Regions from separate parts of the Wukongibacter baidiensis genome, predicted to be linked through region 1. Evidence: riboswitches for the same ligand, from Rfam matches in the RefSeq annotation. Region 1 holds a riboswitch; each other region holds the start of a gene.
The links. A riboswitch is a leader RNA that binds a small molecule or an ion and turns the genes downstream of it on or off. The one in region 1 is predicted to bind glycine.
Positions count from the first base shown of each region.

Region 2: it holds a riboswitch for glycine, as region 1 does, so the genes downstream of both, R9X47_RS12435 (ACT domain-containing protein) here and gcvT (glycine cleavage system aminomethyltransferase GcvT) in region 1, are expected to answer to the same signal.
Region 3: it holds a riboswitch for glycine, as region 1 does, so the genes downstream of both, nuoE (NADH-quinone oxidoreductase subunit NuoE) here and gcvT (glycine cleavage system aminomethyltransferase GcvT) in region 1, are expected to answer to the same signal.
Region 4: it holds a riboswitch for glycine, as region 1 does, so the genes downstream of both, R9X47_RS05235 (GrdX family protein) here and gcvT (glycine cleavage system aminomethyltransferase GcvT) in region 1, are expected to answer to the same signal.

Region 1 covers NZ_CP138202.1:1,870,773-1,873,990, forward strand. Annotated here, with positions in the region: gene gcvH (glycine cleavage system protein GcvH) at 14-400, opposite strand; gene gcvT (glycine cleavage system aminomethyltransferase GcvT) at 435-1,541, opposite strand; glycine riboswitch at 1,911-2,015, opposite strand; gene R9X47_RS08495 (RDD family protein) at 2,284-3,000, opposite strand; gene R9X47_RS08500 (stage II sporulation protein M) at 3,130-3,218, shown strand, end outside.
Region 2 covers NZ_CP138202.1:2,753,552-2,756,769, reverse strand. Annotated here, with positions in the region: gene R9X47_RS12440 (acetyl-CoA hydrolase/transferase family protein) at 1-1,260, shown strand, start outside; glycine riboswitch at 1,548-1,638, shown strand; gene R9X47_RS12435 (ACT domain-containing protein) at 1,850-2,119, shown strand; gene R9X47_RS12430 (PFL family protein) at 2,139-3,218, shown strand, end outside.
Region 3 covers NZ_CP138202.1:3,797,122-3,800,339, forward strand. Annotated here, with positions in the region: gene R9X47_RS17175 (asparaginase) at 1-70, shown strand, start outside; gene R9X47_RS17180 (S4 domain-containing protein) at 140-679, opposite strand; glycine riboswitch at 1,620-1,720, shown strand; glycine riboswitch at 1,724-1,802, shown strand; gene nuoE (NADH-quinone oxidoreductase subunit NuoE) at 2,016-2,537, shown strand; gene nuoF (NADH-quinone oxidoreductase subunit NuoF) at 2,541-3,218, shown strand, end outside.
Region 4 covers NZ_CP138202.1:1,094,484-1,097,701, reverse strand. Annotated here, with positions in the region: gene R9X47_RS05240 (DegV family protein) at 1-780, shown strand, start outside; glycine riboswitch at 961-1,065, shown strand; gene R9X47_RS05235 (GrdX family protein) at 1,440-1,829, shown strand; gene trxB (thioredoxin-disulfide reductase) at 1,975-2,922, shown strand; gene trxA (thioredoxin TrxA) at 3,103-3,218, shown strand, end outside.

The DNA of each region.
Region 1 (3,218 bases):
ACTACAAATTTAATTAATGACTTTCACTTTTACAAAACTCTTCGTATTCCTTATCACTCATTAGATTATCTAGCTCAGATTTATCTGACATTTCTACCGCTAAAATCCAGCTTTCATACGGCTTCTCGTTTAAGAGTTCTGGTGAATCCTCTAATTCTTCATTTACTTCTGCGATCTTTCCTGAAATAGGTAAGAATGAATCAGAGGCAGCCTTTACAGACTCAATAACCCCAAAAACATCGCCAGCATCTATTTCGTCATCAACATCTGGCATTTCAACATAAACGATTTCTCCAAGGGCATGCTGTGCATAGTCTGTAATTCCAATAGTAGCCTTATCGCCTTCAACCTTAACCCACTCATGATCCTTTGAATAATAAAGTCCTTCAACTATTTTCATAATAAATTCCTCCTCAAAATTTTTTTCTTTCTCTCTATTTCTTATACTTTTTAGTATAGAATCTCTTACTTACCACCTTAGCCTTCAAGACTCTCTTTCTGACTTGAATCTCTATTGGAGTTTCAAGCTTAGCATATTCAATATCAACCATGGCTAAACCTATATTTTTATTTACAGTTGGCGCAGCATAACCAGTGGTTACAAAACCTATCTTCTTTCCATCTGCCATTACATCGTATCCGTGTCTTGGTATCCCTTTATCTATCATTTCGAAACCAACAATTTTCCTCTTAAGACCCTCTTCTTTTTGCTTTACCAAGGCTTCTTTTCCAATGAAGTTTTCCTTATCAAGTTTTACGAAGAATCCAAGTCCAGCTTCTAACGGCGTTATATCCTCAGATAGTTCATTGCCATAAAGGGGCAGTGTAGCCTCAAATCTTAAGGTATCTCTTGCTCCCAGTCCTGCAGGCTTCAATCCATATTCTTTCCCTGCCTCCGTTAGTTTATCCCATACCAATTCAGCATCATCATGAGCAAGATATATTTCGAATCCATCTTCACCTGTGTACCCAGTTCTAGATACTAGACAATTGGCACCGGCTACTTTTACATCCCTCTTACAATAGAAAAAACCTATTTCCGAAAGCTCAGTGTCTGTCAGTTCCTGCAATATTTTCTGCGCATTTGGACCTTGAATAGCCATTTCAGATACATCATCGGATATGTTAGCAAGTTCCACCTCATAGGTTCCCACATTTTCCTTCATCCATTTAAAATCTTTTTCTATGTTGCTTGCATTAATTACAAGGAAAAAGTGATTGCTTGTAAATTTGTAAACTAGAAGATCATCTACAACTCCGCCATGGGGGTAACACATAAAGGTATAGATAACCTGATTATCTTCAAGTACCGATACATCATTAGTAACCAAGTTTTGAACAAAATCAAAGGCTTCTTTTCCTTTAACCTCAACTTCACCCATATGGGATACGTCAAATAATCCTGCAAAGTTTCTAACTGCTTCATGTTCAGCCGTCAAACCCTCATACTGTACGGGAAGTGCCCATCCTGAAAAGTTAACAATTTTTCCTCCATGCTTTTCATGGGATTTAAACAGAGATGTTTTTCTTAATTCATTCATATTAGAATTCCTCCCTCCAAATTTTCAATCTCAGATCTTTGTTAATGCTTCAGAATATAGTCATAAATTCGTGTCCGATTATTAATTAAATCATCCTTAGTATTATAGGTTAAAGTAATAAATAATATCATTTCATATTAAAAGTTATATGCTATATTCAAAGAAATATTCTCCCCATAGACTCGGGGGGTATATATCACCGCCTTCTACGCCTCATCTTCTTCATTCTATGCAATAAAAAAAGAATATAAGGACATGTAAAATAATCATGCCATCATATTCTCTGTCTTCTGACCTGAGAGCGTCTACATTATTTCAGTCAATAATGTATTTCCCCTTCGGCGCCGAATCCCGGACTCTCCAGAGTTCCATCAAGTAGCGCTCCTTTTGCCTGAAAGTTTCTATAAAAGGCTGGCCACCTTTCATATTGCTTCTTCGGCTTCTTCAATAAAAGATATCTCACGCTACCATCATTTGGCAATTTTCAATTTCGAATAAATATCATCTTAAATGTTATTTTTATAATATAACATTTTTCTGAAAATTTCAACAGTTGATATTGTTTTAACAACAACTTTTTTTATTTTCTTATAAATATATGATTTTTATCGTAATCATGCCACATACGAAGCTTAGCATATGACTTTTTTAGCCCAAAAATGATTTAAACGTGATAACTTTATGCATATTAACAAAATATTACTTTAAGTGACTTGAATAAATATTTGTCAAAGAATACTATTTATAACCTAACGCCTTGCTCTAATAGTTCCTTTAAGAATCTATCATATTCACCTTCATTTTTTTCGATTTCTAGTTTTTCAGCAAAATACTTTCCCAATTCTTTTTCTAGTTCTATAATATTTTCATCAAGGCTACTTTTTCTTTGATAGTATTCTTTCAACAATCTATGTTCTTCTTTAGTAATGGAGTATTTATAGTTCTGTTCTCTGATTTCATTTATTCCTAAAACTATAGGAATATCCTTTTTTTCTACCACCACTACCATTGTTGACCCAACATAATCACCAACTCTTTTATGCTGCTTTGAAAAAAAGATTAGTACTACACCTACACCATAGGCATCAACAATGATTCTAAAAAGATTTCTAATAATAGAGTGTTTTATTGTTATTGGTTCTCCATTATTTCGAAGAGTTCTAATACCTAAAAGTTTTTTACCTGGAGTCATTCCATTCATGGTCATCTCAAATATTATAAAATATCCATAGGTTATTAGCCACACAAGTATTATAACTCCTCCTACAAACCATCCTCCATGTTCATCAAATAAATCCTTAGGATTTATTTGCAGGGCGATAATGGTTATTACAATTACTAGTATGGCAGCCGTTTGAATCAAGGAGTCTACTACGGCAGCTGCTCCTCTAGACCCTAATCCTGCTAACCTATATTCTACCTCTATATTTTCAGGGGTTGTAATCTTTACTGTATTCATGATTTCACTCCATTCCTATCTTTCAATTCAAACCACAGCCCTCTGACACACTTATAATCATTTTCTGGAATTTACCCATTTATTTCTAATTATTTATTTGATACAATGGTTGAGGAGAGGTGATTAAATTTGAAAGATAATCAGTTTATACAGAAACATTCATCTTCTTGGGAAGAATTAAAACGACTTACTGATATATTAGATAAAAAGGGAATTTC
Region 2 (3,218 bases), 880 kb from region 1:
GTAAAGTCAGGAGACAATATTGTATCGGCTTTATCACCGGCTGAGCCAAAGGAAATTTTATCAAAGCTCTATACAATTTCAGATAGAGTAAAGGATGTAAATATAGCAACATGTTTACCAATGGCAGATTATGAATACTTTAGTGATCCAAAATATAAGGACAGCTTTCTTATGGAGGGATGGTTTTATAGCCCGGGTATGAGAAAGGCCCATAAAAATAAGACGGTATCCTTTATACCAAATCACCTGCACATATGTGCAATGAAGAGACTTGCCCATAGAAGGCCCAATGTTTTTATCGGAACGGCATCTACTATGGATAAGCATGGATTTATATCATTATCATTAAGTGCCACCTATGAAAGGGAAATGATTGAAAACGCTGATTTAGTTATTTTAGAAGTAAACCCTAATATGCCTAGGACCTTTGGAGATACAATAATCCATGTAAGTGAAGTGGATTTTATAGTGGAAACCAACTATGAAGTCCCTGAAATACCCGTTTTAGAGCCATCGGAAAAGGACAGAATTATAGGGAAACATATTGCAGATCTTGTAGAGGATGGATCAACAATACAGCTTGGTATAGGAGGTATTCCTAACGCAGTTGCAGCGGAGCTTATGAATAAAAAGGACTTAGGTATACACACGGAAATGTTTACCGATGGTATGGTAGATTTATATGAGGCAGGCGTAATTACGGGTAAAAAGAAAACACTTATGCCGGGAAGAATGGTTGCTACCTTTGCTCTGGGAACGAAAAAACTATATGACTTTATAGATGACAATCCAGCAGTTAATATTCTTAGAGGCTCATGGGTAAATGACCCCTATATAATAGGGAAAAACTATAAAATGGTATCCATTAATACTACCCTTGAAATCGACTTAACAGGTCAGTGCTGTTCAGAATCTATAGGACATATGCAGTTCAGTGGAACTGGAGGTCAAGCGGATACAGCCATAGGTGCACAAAACTCACCCGGTGGCAAGTCAATAATTGCACTCTATTCCACGGCAAAGGTCAGAGTTCCAAATAGCAGTGAAAGAAAAACCATATCAAAAATTGTTACGAGGTTAGCTAGAGGGGCTGCCGTTTCATTATCTAGAAATGATGTTGATTTCGTAGTTACTGAATACGGCGTTGCTGCTTTAAGAGGAACATCGATTAGAGACCGTATAGAAAGACTTATCGGAATAGCCCATCCAGACTTTAGAGATCGGCTAAGGGAAGAGGCAGAAGAGCTTATGATGTGGTAGGTTTTTATGCGATTCAAGGAATTGAAATGTAAAAGATTTATTGCAATTTCTATATAAAAATTTATAAATATTCAAAAATATGTTGATTTTTGCAATGGCTTTGTGCTAGAATCATTCTATATCTAAACACATATGTAGAGATTCCAGTGAAGATTTTAACTTATACACATCAAAAATCCCCAGAATCATCGGATATTTTGATATGTATAAATTAGGTTTTACTAGGAACTCTCTCTAATTTAATATCCTGGATGAAGGTGGCGGAAGTAGTGAATATGACCGCTATTGGACAGACCTCTGGAGAGACTCAATTGAGCACCGAAGGGGAAAGCCAAGAACATTGGTGAAACTCTCAGGTAAAAGGACAGGGGATTAAAACATTAAAGAAGATCATGCAGTTTTTGTGCAGTGTAATAACCCTGCCTATTAATCTTCTTTAGTCTAATCCTGTTTTTACTGAGACTATATCACTATGATGTAGTCTCTTTTGTATTTGAAGTCATTTCTTTAATAAAAAATAAGGGGTCCAAGGGAAATTAATCTTAAAGCTACAAATAGCCAATGATTATTGTAAGAGGGGGAATTTAAAGTGAAAGCAGTTATTACAGTTATAGGAAAGGACAAGATAGGAATTATAGCAGAGATTACTTCAGTTTTAGCGGAGAATAAGGTTAATATTTTGGATATCAGCCAAACGATTTTACAGGATTATTTTACTATGATAATGATTGTTGAGCTTGAAAAGACTGATATTAGCTTTACTATGCTAAGGGAGAAGCTCAACGACGCTGGTGGAAAAATAGGGATGTCGGTAAAAATACAGCATGAAGATATATTTAATGCAATGCACAAAATATAGTAATGGGGGATGAAATAAAATGAGCCAATTTAATAACATAATGGAAACCATACAAATGATTGAAAAGGAAAAGCTGGATATAAGAACTATTACTATGGGCATATCCCTATTAGACTGCTGTGACCCTGATGGAGAAAGGGCCAGAAAAAAAATCTATGACAAAATAACACGATATGCCGAGAAGCTAGTGGAGACTGGAGAGATTATTGAAGAAAAGTATGGTATTCCAATAATTAATAAAAGAATATCAGTAACACCAATCGCATTAGTTGCAGGAGCAAGCAATGATGACAATTATGTGGAGTTTGCTAAAACATTAGACAAGGCTGCAAAAGATGTAGGAGTTAACTTTATAGGTGGCTTTTCAGCCCTTGTGCAGAAAGGATATTCGAAGGCAGACAAAATACTTATAGAATCAATACCTCAGGCCTTGGCGGTGACCGAAAGGGTGTGCTCATCTGTAAATATTGGAGATACAAAGTCTGGAATAAATATGGATGCTGTTAGGGATATGGGGAAGATAATCAAAGAAACAGCATACCTAACAAAGGACAATGACAGTATAGGATGTGCAAAATTTGTAGTTTTCGCCAATGCCGTTGAGGACAATCCCTTTATGGCAGGAGCTTTTCATGGAGTTGGAGAGGCTGAGTGCGTTATAAACGTAGGGGTTAGTGGACCCGGTGTTGTTAAGGCAGCCTTAGAAAAGGTAAGGGGAGAAAGCTTTGACGTTGTTTCTGAGACCATAAAGAAAACAGCATTTAAAATAACGAGGGCAGGACAATTAGTTGCTATGGAAGCTTCGGAAATGTTAGGTGTTCCCTTTGGGATACTGGATTTATCTTTGGCACCGACGCCGGCAGTAGGAGATAGCGTTGCGAGGATTTTAGAGGAAATGGGAATCGAGACCTGTGGGGGGCATGGAACCACTGCAGCTTTGGCGTTATTAAATGATGCAGTTAAAAAAGGAGGCATCATGGCATCATCCCATGTAGGAGGATTAAGTGGAGCTTTTATACCTGTAAGTGAAGATGAGGGAATGATAAACGCAGTTCAGACAGGTGCCCTTAACCTAGAAAAATTAGAGGCAATGACCTGT
Region 3 (3,218 bases), 1.9 Mb from region 1:
GGAGGATATTGCTGAAGTTAAGAAATTTATTGAAACACCTATAATGTTTGATATCAACACAGATTGTTAACCCAATCCTAATAAACATATATAAAGTAGTCATCCATAGATAGAAATATGGATGGCTACTTTATTATAATTAAATAAAAATAGTGATTTTATCCTTGTCTCTTATAAAATATTTAGCCTTAGATTTTTTTTCGTTTACTAATATTTGAGAATCTTTAATCCTCTGTTGTATTTGAGTTCGACTTGTATCTGTTAGATTTTCACTTAAAAGCTTATCCAATCTAACCTTATAGTTGTAATTCTTGATAAAAATATCTATCCTATCGATATTTTTTTCACTGTATTCTGAAATAGAGAATTTATCAATCCTCAGCTCTGGGGCACCTTCATTCTTATATTGTTCATCCTTAAGATATCCATTCTGTTCAAGGGAATCAGGATCACTAAGGCTATTTGACTTATTTGAAAGATACTTGTTCAGAATTTTATTCCACGTATGTCCCTTTTCACATTTATATATAGCGTATTTATATATATTTTTGCCATTAGCATTGTGTCTTCTTACCATAGAATCATAGAAGATAACCTTCCTTCCACAGCTTGAGCAATACCTCTCTACACTATCAATCTTTTCTTCGAATAACTCCCAATTTAATGTTAACTGACTCATTTACCTTACCTCCCGAAATTGTCCAGGCAAGGTAAATAGAATTAGTAGTTTTTATTTTTAATATCATATACAACACCTTACCTGTAGTTAGTTTTTAAAAGTCCCGTTGAAGTTTTCAGTAAATATCGGCATGGGTTCACCTCCTTAGCTTTTAATGGAATTGAAAACAAAAAAATAGAGGCGATTAAAATCGCCTCTGGGGTTAAACTATTAATTTATATCCAATCCAAGTGCTGACAGAATAAATCAAATTGAATATAAAAAAACCATGCATAAAATCAGCATGGTCTATAATTAATATTTATATAGCTAAACAATTTAGAAATACAATAATTTTCAATGCAAGAAAATAGGAATCTTCACTAATTTCTTTGAAATATATTTTGATGTTGTTTAACTATAGATAAAACCCTATGCAAATCTTAATTTTCAACATTGTCAAAGAAAGCATCAAAAAAACAGGCATACTATTTAGACGCCTCAAAAGCTTTCTCTAGAATTATTTATTTCCTCTACTTAACAATGTTAAAAAATAATCTTCTCATAAAGTCAATCTACTCCTTCATTTTGTTTTCATCATTTTGATTATACATGAGCTATACAAAGATGTCAAATCATGGAGAAACCAGCGAACAAATAGTACACAAAAAGATTATTCATACACAGTGATTAATAAATAACTAATGGGATTTGTGATGAAAATGAAATTTTTAAAAGTTTAAATTGCAAAATTGATAAAATAATTAGAAAAAATTAGGATAACGTTTGCCTAAAAACCTGTAATTGCATACAAATATTCATTGTATATGTAAAAAAATTAATAAACCATGAAAAATTTTACTTATCTTCTTGCAAATATTGAAATTTTTCGATAAACATGATAATATATATAGAAGTTAATAAATATTCGTAATTGAATGAAAATTTCATAGTTATCCATGTGATGGTAGCGAGAGATACCCCTAGGGGAGCCGAAGAAGCAATATATAGCCTCTCTCAATCTATATAGAATCTTTCAGGCAAAAGGATCGCTATCGGATGGAACTCTGGAAAGACCTTATAGGCGCCGAAGGAGCAATACAAAACATCTCTCTTGTAGAATCTCTCAGGCAAAGAAACAGAGAAGTATGAGTGACGTTTTATTGTGGATGTCATTCATATTTTTTTCTAAACGGATAGGAAACGCTAATGAGAAAGCAAAAAGATTACCTATGGCAAAAATTGTGGTTTTTTTCACAAATGTGGTAATCGTGATTATAAAATAATCAGAGTGACAATATGGGATTGAAGTTTTAATATTCATTTCACGTATATATTTTGAAAGGAGTGGAAACAAATGCAATGCTGTTGTGGGAAAAAGCAATCTAATATGAGTGATCCTCAGATTGATCTTAAAAAGTTAGATCCTGTACTAGAAAAATATAAGGGTGTGTCTGGGAGTCTTATTAGTATTCTTCAGGCGGTACAAGAAATATATAATTATTTGCCTCGCAGGGCTTTAAATTATGTAGCTGAGGAGACGGGAATAAAGCCATCTAAGATACTAGGCGTAGCAACCTTCTATACTCAGTTTAGACTAGAACCTGTAGGTAAATTTGTTATCATGCTATGTCAAGGGACTGCTTGCCATGTTAATGGATCAAAGGCTATTGAAGAGGCCATTTGTGATGAACTTGGTATAAATGAAGGTGAAACCACAAATGATGATTTATTTACATTAGAAAATGTTGCCTGTCTTGGCTGTTGTAGTTTATCACCGGTTATGATGATTAACGGAGAAACCTATGGAAACCTTACACCTGACAAGGCAAAGGAAATTGTAAGGGATATTAAGAAAAAAGAAGGTCAGGAGGTGTAGAGTATGAAGATAGTTATTGGGCAAGGAAGCTGCGGTATTGCAGCGGGAGCAAATAAAGTTCATAAGGAATTTGAAGATGAAATAAAGAATAAAGGTCTTGATGTAGAGCTTACACTTACTGGCTGTATAGGAATGTGCCATCTAGAGCCAATAGTGGATGTTATAGACGAGAAGAATGAAAAGATCACCTATGTAAAGGTAAATCCAGAGATGGTTACAGAGATAATAACAAAGCATATAGTGGGAAAAGAAGTAGCCCATGAGTATGTTATTAGTGGGAATGATCAAGATATATTGGATAAACAAGAAAGAATTGCCCTAAGAAATTGTGGAATCATCAATCCTGAATATATAGAAGAATATATGAAAGATGACGGATATAAGGCCGCTGAAAAATGTATTAAAGAAATGAGTCCCGATGAGGTAATCGAAGAGATTAAGAAATCTGGACTAAGGGGCAGAGGTGGAGCTGGATTCCCGACATGGTTCAAGTGGAATGCGGCTAGGAAATCTCCAGGAGAAACTAAATATATTGTTTGTAACGCAGATGAGGGAGACCCAGGTGCATTTATGGATAGGAGTATCCTAGAGGGTGATCCCCACAGTTTGATTGAGGGTATGATTATTGGAGGATATGCCATAGGTGCAAAGCAAGGTGTTATCTATGTTAGGGCAGAGTAT
Region 4 (3,218 bases), 780 kb from region 1:
AATATTAATGTGTTGCCATTGACGGTTAGGTTTGGAACAGAGGAATATAGAGACGGTGTAGATTTAAGTTCTGAAGAATTTTATAAAAAGCTTGAGACTGTTGAAGAAATACCTCAAACCTCTCAAGTAACACCTATAGACTTTAAAAAAGCTATTGAAGAAGCTCTTGAAGACGGATATGAGAACATTATAATTATAAACGGTTCAGGGGGAGTAAGTGGAACACATCAATCTGCAGTAATGGCTAAAGAAGAAATGAATAGAGAGAATATTTACGTATTCGATTCCAGATCCTTGGCATATGGATGTGGAATGATTGTAACAAGAGCAGCTGAAATGGACGAGTTAGGTAAGCCACTCGATGAAATATTAGAAAAGATAAGAGAAATGATTGAAGGAGCTCAGCAAATCTTTTCAGTAGATACTTTGAAATACTTACATAAAAATGGAAGATTGAGCACTGGAAAGATGGCTCTAGGTACTTTGTTAAATGTAAAACCTATTTTAGGAATTATTGATGGTAAGGTTGAACCTATTGATAAGGTAAGAGGAAACAAGAAATTGTATAAAAAAATGGTAGAGATCTGTAGAAAAAGTGGCTTAAAAGAAGGAACTAGAATTGCTATGGGTCATGCTGCCAACAAAGAAGGGTTGGAGAATCTGAAGGAGTTAGTAATAAAAGAATTTAAACCATCGGAAATAGTTGAAGCAGATATAGGATGTACTATTGGCACACACACCGGAGCCGGAGTCCTAGCAATATTCTTTATTACAGAGTAAAATCTAATGCGATTTAAGCAAAAGTGTTCGACAGATTCAAACAAAAAAAGATAAATTCTAATAAAAATTATAAATTTATTAAAAAATTATATTGTAAAACTTTTGACAATATTATATAATGGCTATAGAAGAAAGTTATAGCAATTTAAAAAGTATAAAAAAATTGAATATAAGTACTGGATGAAGGGCTCGGGAGAGAGCCAATATATATTGGCCGCCGAAGGTGTAAATTATGACAATGCCCGTCATAGTGAAATTCTCAGGCAAAAGGACCGTACCTAGACAGATCTCTGGAAAGCCATGTATGCTATTTATATATGGCACCGAAGGGGCAATTTCGATTTCTATTTGAATTTGAAAGAAACTCTCAGGTATAAGACAGAGGAGCAACTGGCAAACATTATTCGCCATTGCTCCTTTTTTTGTTGCCATTTTGTGAATAATATATCTAAAAATGGCTAAAGGATAATAGTACATATTTATTGTTTTCAGCTTTGGAATAGAGTTGAATTCACATTAGCGGATAAAGTTTCGATACAGTATATAATTTGTAAAATTGACACACCCCTAATAAATCAAATAATCAGGAACTAGCAAACAAGGCTAGAAAAACGTTTTCCTTGAAACCTGTATATGTAAAAATGCGGGAGGTGAAATTTTTGAAAAAAACAATAATAACAAATAACGTTTTGGTTTATGATAAATATAATGAAAAGATGGATATAATCTATTTGAAGGAAGCTAGTTACTTAGAAATATTATCTTTTGTCAGAAATAAAATACATGAAGGATACAAGCTTTTAACCCATCCTTTGTCGGGCAGTATAAAGCCGAATGAGACACCATTTAAGTCGGTGGCAATCAGCGCTGAAAAAGGAAAACTAGATATTGAATCCTTGGAAATTATTGAAGCTAGTGGGAATACAGCAAGAAAATTCATCGAAGGTAAAAAGACGCCAAGATGGACTGAGGAGATCTTAGAGGATTTTAGGCTTATTGATTTCAACTTAATTGATGGAGCGATCCAAAGTATGGATCAGTTTTATTAGAAATGTAGGTTAAACCTTATATAAAGGTATTAAATAAATATTAGACAGTTAAATGAAATTTCATTAATAAACTCAAAGAATCAACTTAACCTAAAAAATTACAGAGGAATTTTAATCATTAATTATTAAAGAGGGAGGTTCTATTATGGAGAATTTATATGACGTGTTGATCGTTGGATGTGGGCCAGCTGGTCTTGCTGCAGGACTATATTCTGCCCGTGCAAAAATGAAAACTCTAATCTTAGAAAAAGGTAAGACTGGTGGACAGATTGTAACTACAAATGAGGTTGCAAACTATCCTGGTTCAATCAGAGAGGCTACTGGACCAAGCCTTATAGCTAGAATGGTAGAGCAAGCTGAAGAGTTTGGAGCAGAAAGAAAGATAGACGCTGTAGTTTCAGTTGACCTAGAAGGTAAAATTAAGGTTGTTAAGGGTGAAAAAGAAGAGTACCGCGCAAAGACAGTTATTATCGCAACTGGTGCAACTCCAAGAAAATTAGGAGTTCCAGGTGAAGTAGAATTAACTGGTAAGGGAGTTTCTTACTGTGCTACATGTGACGCTGACTTCTTTACAGACCTAGAAGTATTTGTAATCGGTGGAGGAGACTCGGCTATCGAAGAAGCAATGTACTTAACTAAGTTTGCAAGAAAGGTTACAGTTGTTCATAGAAGAGATACATTAAGAGCAGCTAAATCTATCCAAGAAAAGGCATTTAAGAATGACAAGATAGAATGGATCTGGAATTCAGCACCAGAAGAAATTAAAGGTGAAGGAATTGTAGAATCAATAGTTCTTAAGAATAGAGAAACTGGTGAATTAACAGAATATCAAGCTCACGAAGATGATGGTACATTTGGAATATTCCCATTCATTGGATATCTACCTCTAAGCGATGTATTTAAGGATATGATAGATATGGATGATAGAGGATATATAATAACAGATGATGACATGAAGACAAACATCGGTGGAGTATTTGCAGCTGGAGACATTAGACAAAAGTCACTTCGTCAGGTAGTAACAGCTGTAGCTGATGGAGCAATAGCAGCAGTTCAAGCTGAAAAATATATTGAAAATGCTTTTCATGAATAATATATAAATTACGAAAAATCTATTACATTCCAAAGATTTAACATCCCTAAAATGTTGGCTGTTAAATCTCCAGAATGTAAGATGACTATCGTATTATATACAGATAATCGCTTTGTCCCCTTGGAATTACTAAAAATAAAAAGCGAATATCCCCAAATAAATTACAGGGAGGTTTTTAGAATGTTAGCAGTTGATAAGAACACTTTTGAAGAAGAAGTACTAAAGGCTGATGGCTTTGTACTTGTAGACTACTGGAGTGATGGCTGTGAGCCATGCAAGGCTCTTATGCCTGATAT